One region of the Labrenzia sp. 5N genome, then DNA from elsewhere that is predicted to be linked to it. Evidence: predicted binding sites of a transcription regulator. Region 1 holds the regulator's gene; the other holds the start of a gene.
What was found. Region 1 encodes LexA, which represses DNA repair genes until DNA is damaged. Its sites were predicted from a motif close to TGTTCNNNNTGTGTTCNG; they were not measured.
Positions count from the first base shown of each region.

Region 2: a site for LexA is predicted at 2,044-2,061, ahead of uvrA (excinuclease ABC subunit UvrA). Genes of this name have one in related genera too.

Region 1 is NZ_JAAZTM010000020.1:125,872-129,616, reverse strand. It holds gene HEP89_RS21135 (acyl-CoA synthetase) at 1-220, shown strand, start outside; gene HEP89_RS21130 (hypothetical protein) at 313-1,116, shown strand; gene lexA (transcriptional repressor LexA) at 1,238-1,948, shown strand; gene HEP89_RS21120 (ComEC/Rec2 family competence protein) at 1,953-3,745, opposite strand, start outside.
Region 2 is NZ_JAAZTM010000020.1:380,064-383,808, reverse strand. It holds gene uvrA (excinuclease ABC subunit UvrA) at 1-1,847, opposite strand, end outside; gene HEP89_RS22280 (single-stranded DNA-binding protein) at 2,432-2,986, shown strand; gene HEP89_RS22275 (hypothetical protein) at 3,048-3,524, opposite strand.

The sequences.
Region 1 (3,745 bases):
TCCGGACAGGCAATGGGGCGAAGTCGGCCTAGCCGTTTGCGTGGCTGCCCCAGACAAGTCACCCGACCATCAGGAACTCAGCGACTATCTGAACGGCAAGATCGCCCGCTACAAGATGCCTGCACGTTATCTCTTCATTCCCGCAATGCCGACAAGCGCCTATGGCAAGATCACCAAGAAACTGGTGCGGGAGCATTTGACCGAGAAAGGCCTGTTATGAGACGGCCCGCCCCCAGGTCTCTGTCCGACATTCGTCATCCCGGCCCAGCAGCCATCAATCGGCTCCCCCATGCCAGATGTCTGGCGAAACCATTGGAAATCTCCCTGGCAGAGCAAACTCCCTTGCTGGAGGCGCTGGGCCGCTTCGCCACGCACCAAGGACTGAGCTCCGCCGTTCTCGATCTTTCCGGGCTCACGCTCGAAGCGTTCGACTTCGTAATGCCTGCCTGTGCAATTGATGACAGACATGCAGCCTGGTACAGCGACACGCACTCCTCGAAAGGCGCAACGCTGGAGTCCGCAGTTGCCATTCTCGGGATACGAGATGGTGAATGGTTCGCTCATGTACACGCCTATTGGCGTGAGGAAGAAGTCGAGCACCTTGGCCACTTACTGCCGCATACGCTGAAGGTTGCGCATCAGGGGGCCATCAAAGGGTACGGCCTGCAAGGCGCAGCCTTCGTGGCATCGCTGGATCCGGAAACCGAATTCACGCTGTTTCGTGTGCAGCAGGATGACAAACAGTCACGGACAACCGATTACAATGCGCTTATCACCACACTCGCTCCGTTTGCCGATCTGACGGACAGCATCCAAGAACTCGCAAAAGAGCTGAAAGCCCCCTCCTACGAGGTCTATGGACTGGGCAGTCTGGCCGGAGCAGCGTTTCGCGATGCCCAGCCGATGACAGGTCTGATCTCCGAGATACTCCTGACTGAAAACGCTGGCGCGAAACCGGATCAAGAGCTTTGCGTCCCAATCCGCGCCGTTGATCTCGAAGGTGCACTGCATCGGGGCATTCTCACCACTGGTGACGCGCCGACTTTGATCACCTGTGAACTGCTGATCATGACCGGATCGAAGGACGACCTAAATCCGATATCGGAGACGGATTGAATACGGCAACTTGTTCGAAGCCAAGAACAGTAAGAGAACATTTACCCTTGCAGAACACAATGAGAACAGGTACCATGTTCTTGATTTGTACCAGATGTTTTCTCGGTCAGGGGACGCCTACATGCTGACGCGCAAGCAGTACGAACTGCTCATGTTCATTCACGAAAGACTGAAAGAAACCGGTGTGCCGCCGTCTTTCGACGAAATGAAGGATGCGCTCGACCTGCGCTCCAAGTCCGGCATTCACCGCCTGATCACCGCGCTTGAAGAACGTGGCTTCATCCGGCGCCTGCCGAACCGGGCCAGAGCCATGGAGGTTGTTCGTCTTCCGGACTCCATCGCACCCGGCCTGGGCGCTCCACGGCCAAGAGGCAGCTTCTCACCTGAAGTCATTGAAGGCTCACTCGGCAAACCGGAGCCTGAAAAAGCTGCACCGGTGCCGGTGTCCAGTGTTACGGAAATCCCCGTCATGGGCCGCATTGCAGCCGGCGTGCCCATCGAGGCCATTCAAACACACAGCCATTCCATCACAGTGCCGCAGGACCTGCTTGGTCGCGGGGAACACTACGCGCTGGAGGTTCGTGGTGATTCCATGATTGAGGCCGGCATTCTGGACGGTGATACCGTTCTTATCCGCCGGACCGACAGCGCCGACAGTGGCGACATCGTGGTTGCACTTGTGGACGATGAAGAAGCCACCTTGAAGAGGCTGCGCAAGAAAGGCGCTTCCATCGCTCTTGAAGCAGCCAACCCGGCTTATGAAACCAGGATCTTCGGTCCCGGCCGCGTTCGTGTTCAGGGCCGCCTCGTTGCCCTGTTTCGTCAGTATTGACCAGTCACTCCTCTGCGCGCGCTTCGGTCACCGAGGCGCGCTCGGCTAGACGCAGGCTGTCTCTCGTTACCGTACCCTGGTGATGCCAGGGGCGCGGTGGGTCCGGGATGGCAAACTTCAGTTTCTCGATTTTCAGATTTTCGTTTGGCGGATGGCCCGGTGCACCGGCTCCGCTCGTAGCATTTGCGGCCTCGCTGAAATCACCGGGCGATAGCCAGATGGAGACGGCACCACGTTCGGTGCGCGTACCGTGATCCAGAACGAGGGTTGCGCCGCAGCTCTCCGGAGCGACAAGATCGGTCACGACCAAATCGGCATATCGGCAATCCAGCTGAAACGATTCAAATGTCTTTGGCTGCGCGATTGCAAAAAAGGATCGCTTGCCATCCAGCCGTTCTGCGTCCTCTGAATTGACGTAGGCCCTGATGACACAACCGTCGTCATCGCAATTTCTTTGAGGCGATTTCATCTTGCGCGACAAGATCGCATCATTCCTCACTCCTTCCGACTGCAGCCATAGATCACTTGCAAACGATCTCCCCCTTGCTGCGTAACGCAAAGTTCCCGTTTCATCGCGGGCAGCTATTCGAGAGCCGCTTGCAGCAATCTGGATATCGGGAGGCCGGCTGGTAAGAACAATCAATATTCCTGCGACGAGAGGCACTCCGGCGAGCACACGCTTTCTGCCAGGCACCAACAATCCGGCAAATAATGCTGATAGCAACAGCAATGCAGCAGCCCCGTCGAGCCTTCCGGAAGTTCCGCTGCCGGCATCAAGGACTGCGGTAAAGGAAGCAACCCTCAACAGAAGTGAAACTCCGAAAGACATGACAGCCAGAGGGAGAGCTGCAAGGCCGAAGGGCATCAGAACGAATGCAAGTACTCCCATCGGCATCACAACAAGTGAAAACACCGGCATTCCCAGCAAGTTGCCGACAAGGCCATAGGGCGCGATGCGGCTGAAGTGATGAGCTCCTATTATGCCGGTCGCCAGCCCTGCGACCAATGCGGTGACGAACAGCCCTGCAACCCACTTGCCGAGGTAAAGACAAGTCGCCATGCCCCATCCGGACAGTCTTTCACCAGATGACAGAGAACGATCTCGCTGCCGCCACAGGTCATATACGGCGACCAGGCAGATCACGGCAGCGAAGGACATCTGGAAGCCGGGAAAAAACAACCGCTCAGGAGCAATCAGCAAGAGTACGAGGCCAGCCAACGCTACGCTTCGCAGGGTCAGGCCGCGTCGCCCCACCAGAATTCCGACAAAGACAATCGCGATCATCAGGAACGATCGTTGCGTCGCAACCGCACTACCGGACAGAAGCAGATAGACAACTGCAGCACCAAGGGCTGAAAGCGCGGCCCATTTGTGCACCGGCCACCTGAGCGTCAGGACCGGCACCAAGGAAAAGAGCAGCAAGACCGCGCCATAGGCGCCGCCTGCAAAGAGCGCCATATGCAGTCCGGAAATTGCAAGAATGTGAGCCAGTCCGGCGGCCCGTAAAATCTCTTCCTGCTCTTCGGTTATACCGCTGCGGTCTCCAACCAGAAGAGCAATGATCAGTGCGGTTTCCGGCCCTTCCGAAAGATTGCCCCTGATACGCTCCGCGAGGTCTATTCGAAGCTTGGCAACGGCAACGGCTGGGCGAAATTCATTTCCAGCCTCCTCAGTCTCGATGACCTCGGGAGACCCGAAACTGAAACCCGTCGCACCTATCTGCTGAAAGAAGGCCCGGAAGGAATAATCGTATCCTCCTGGAAAGACGGGACCTGCAGGGGGAAACAGCCGCGCAC
Region 2 (3,745 bases), 250 kb from region 1:
TACTGCCCCGTCAACGAATTGGGATTGGCCATGATTTCGGAGGGAGTGCCCTTGGCGACGATCTGCCCGCCATGGACACCCGCTCCTGGTCCGACGTCGACTACATAATCGGCAGTCAGCACCGCGTCTTCATCATGCTCGACCACAATTACCGTATTGCCGAGATCGCGCAGGTGTTTCAGCGTTTCCAGAAGACGGGCGTTGTCGCGCTGATGAAGGCCAATGGACGGCTCATCCAGTACATAGAGAACTCCTGTCAGCCCCGAGCCAATCTGCGAGGCGAGGCGGATACGCTGGCTTTCGCCGCCTGACAGTGTTCCGGAAGACCGGGACAAGGTAAGATATTCAAGGCCAACGTCATTCAGGAACTTCAGCCGCTCGCGAATTTCCTTCAGGATGCGACCTGCGATTTCGCTCTGCTTGTCGTTCAGTTGCTCCGGCAGGGCTTCAAACCAGAGGCTTGCATCGCGAATGGAATGTTCGGTGATCTGACCGATATGCCTGCCGGCGATCTTGACGGCAAGCGCTTCCGGTTTCAGACGGAACCCGCTGCAAGCCGGGCAGGCATGATCGGATTGAAACCTTGCCAGTTCCTCGCGAACCCAGGTGGATTCCGTCTCGCGCCAGCGCCGCTCGATATTGCCGATTACACCTTCAAAGGTCTTTTCTGTCCGGTAGCTGCGGACGCCGTCATCATAGACGAATTCAATCTTCGCATTGCCGGTTCCATGAAGAATTGCCTCGCGCACTTCCGAAGGAAGATCCTTCCAGGGCGTTGCCATGGACACCTTGAAATGACTGCAGAGTGCTTCCAGCGTCTGGGCATAATAAGGTGATGTCGACCCTGTCTTCGCCCACGGCAGGACAGCTCCTTCGCGCAAGGAAAGCGAGTGGTCAGGAACAACCAGGTCTTCCTCGAAGGCGAGTGTCGTTCCAAGGCCATCACAAGTGGGGCAGGCACCGAAGGGATTGTTAAACGAGAACAGGCGCGGCTCGATCTCCGGAATGGTGAAGCCGGATACCGGGCAGGCAAATTTTTCGGAAAAGATCAGCCGTTCCGGGTTGCCGTTCTCGTCGGTCTTGTCGGCAAATTCGGCAATTGCAATGCCGTCGGCAAGTTTCAGCGCCGTTTCCAGTGAATCGGCAAGCCGACCGGAGATATCGTCACGCACGACGATACGGTCTACGACGACGTCGATATCGTGCTTGAATTTCTTGTCGAGGGCAGGGGGCTCGGAAATCTCATGGAAGGTTCCGTCGATCTTGACGCGCTGGAAACCCTTCTTCATCAGCTCGGCAAGTTCCTTGCGATACTCGCCCTTGCGGCCGCGAACCATCGGCGCGAGCAGGTAGAGGCGGGCACCTTCTTCCAGCTCCAGAATGCGATCGACCATCTGGCTGACGGTCTGGCTTTCGATAGGCAGACCGGTGGCGGGGGAATAGGGAACGCCGACTCGCGCAAACAAAAGGCGCATGTAATCGTAGATTTCCGTAACCGTTCCGACCGTGGAGCGCGGATTGCGGGACGTGGTCTTTTGTTCGATGGAGATTGCCGGAGACAGTCCGTCGATCTGGTCGACGTCCGGTTTCTGCATCATTTCCAGGAACTGGCGCGCGTAGGCGGACAGGCTTTCCACGTACCGCCGCTGTCCTTCTGCATATATGGTGTCGAAGGCGAGTGACGACTTGCCAGAGCCAGACAGGCCGGTCATGACAATCAACTTGTCGCGGGGCAGGTCCAGGTCGACGCCCTTCAGGTTATGCTCCCGTGCGCCACGGATGCTGATGACCCGTGTTGGGTCCGCCTTCCAGGCTTCTTCCGACTGCGATCCCTTGGCTGTCTTCATTGTCGTTCTTCCTGACCGCATGCGTCGCCCAAAGACGATTGTTGCTCGCGCATACGCTAAGATGGTCCATTGCCGATGATGTCTGTTTGCCCCGATATAGCAGTTTCGGGCGGAGCTTCCAGTGAGGCATTTTCATTATCGTGCCAGAGGCACTTGTCGATGCGATGCCTGATTGAATCGCTTTTACAGAAATGATAAGAACAAAACAAGTACATTAACGATTACCGCGTCAGGAGCCGAGCAGAAATAGGTGACCGAAACCTCGCAGTTCATGAGATAATGTCCTGACAGAAAAATCGGGGCTTGATTGGAACAAAAGTGGAGCAAATTGTAACTTGGCGCAATCAAGGATTGTGTCTGTCGATTTTGCTCGAATTTTAGGCGGATGAACCAGGCGGCAGTTTGTGAGTTGCCTTGTGGAAAATGAGTGAAGCCTGGCGAAAATAGCGGCGAAGCTGTTGGCGTGCCGTTAGGGTTCTGGTTTCTAGCAGCAAAGCTTGCAACGTTGACCGTTTATCGACACGTGCCGGAGAAGCACACGAACATCGTCGGCGGGGTCAACGAAAAACAAACAGGAGTTCAGTATGGCGGGCAGCGTCAACAAAGTAATTTTGGTCGGCAATCTGGGAGCAGACCCGGAAATCCGCCGTACGCAGGATGGCCGCCCGATCGCCAATCTCCGGATTGCGACGTCGGAATCCTGGCGCGACCGCAACACCGGTGAGCGTCGTGAAAAGACGGAGTGGCACCGTGTCGTGATTTTCAACGACGGTCTTTGCAAAGTTGCGGAGCAATATCTGCGCAAGGGATCAAAGGTTTATCTCGAAGGCCAGCTTCAGACCCGCAAATGGCAGGATCAGTCCGGTCAGGACCGGTACTCCACCGAGATCGTGCTGCAGGGCTTCAACTCCAACCTGACCATGCTTGACGGCCGCGGCGAAGGTGGCGGTGCATCCGGCGGTCTTCCCGATTACGGCAATGACTCACAAGGCGGAGGTGGCTTCGGCGGCGGCGGTTCCGGTTCCGGTTCCGGCGGGAATTTCGGTGGTGGCTATGGCGGCGGTTCCAGCAGCGGTGGCGGTTACGGCGGTCCGTCCGGTGGCGGTGGCGGCCCCATGGACGACGAAATTCCGTTCTGATCTTTTTCTGCGTTAGCGGGTGCGGTCCCATGCTTTGGGGCCGCGCACCAGGGTATGTTGATCAACCGCCGACGTTTGGGTCGTAAGGCGTGTTCGGGTCATCAACGCCGTCGTAATATTCCTTCGCACTGCCGAGACCGCAGTGATAGACGGCTTCTTCTGCGCGTGTGTCGCCACCCGTAATCGGGGCGCCGTTGTGATGCGCGAATTCATGAATGATGGTGGCCAGCACCATCCACCTGCCCATTTTAAAGGCCCGGTCACCAACCGCGATTTCCCCGGAAGGAACGTGGATTTCCCCATGTAGCGGTGAAATGGTCGGTCCGTAATTCACCCAAATCGAGCTGTCGTTGATCATGTCCGACAAGCTTCGCCCCTTGGGTAGCGTCCGGAAATAGGCATTACATCCCGGGTTGTTCTTGACCATCTTGAAAAGCTTGTTTCTGGCCCATTTCAGCTTTGAATACTGGGAAGAGTTGAAACTTGTGTATTTCCAGATCGGTGACGAATGGTCACCAACATTGAATTGAAACGGCATTTGGCTCTCCGGTAATGTCTCACGTACTCGTGAAGCCGTAGATACGCCGTTGACGAAGAAGGCGGCGTGATGCCAATCACGCCAGGTTGTTTTTCCAAACAGCCGCAGTTCTGCCGTTTCTGGCACCGTGATGGTGGGCAGCTGTACTGTCAGCAACGAGGCAAAATCGTCACAGTCGGCTGATTTCAAACCTGTGTAGGACGGCGCCCCTTAACCATCTG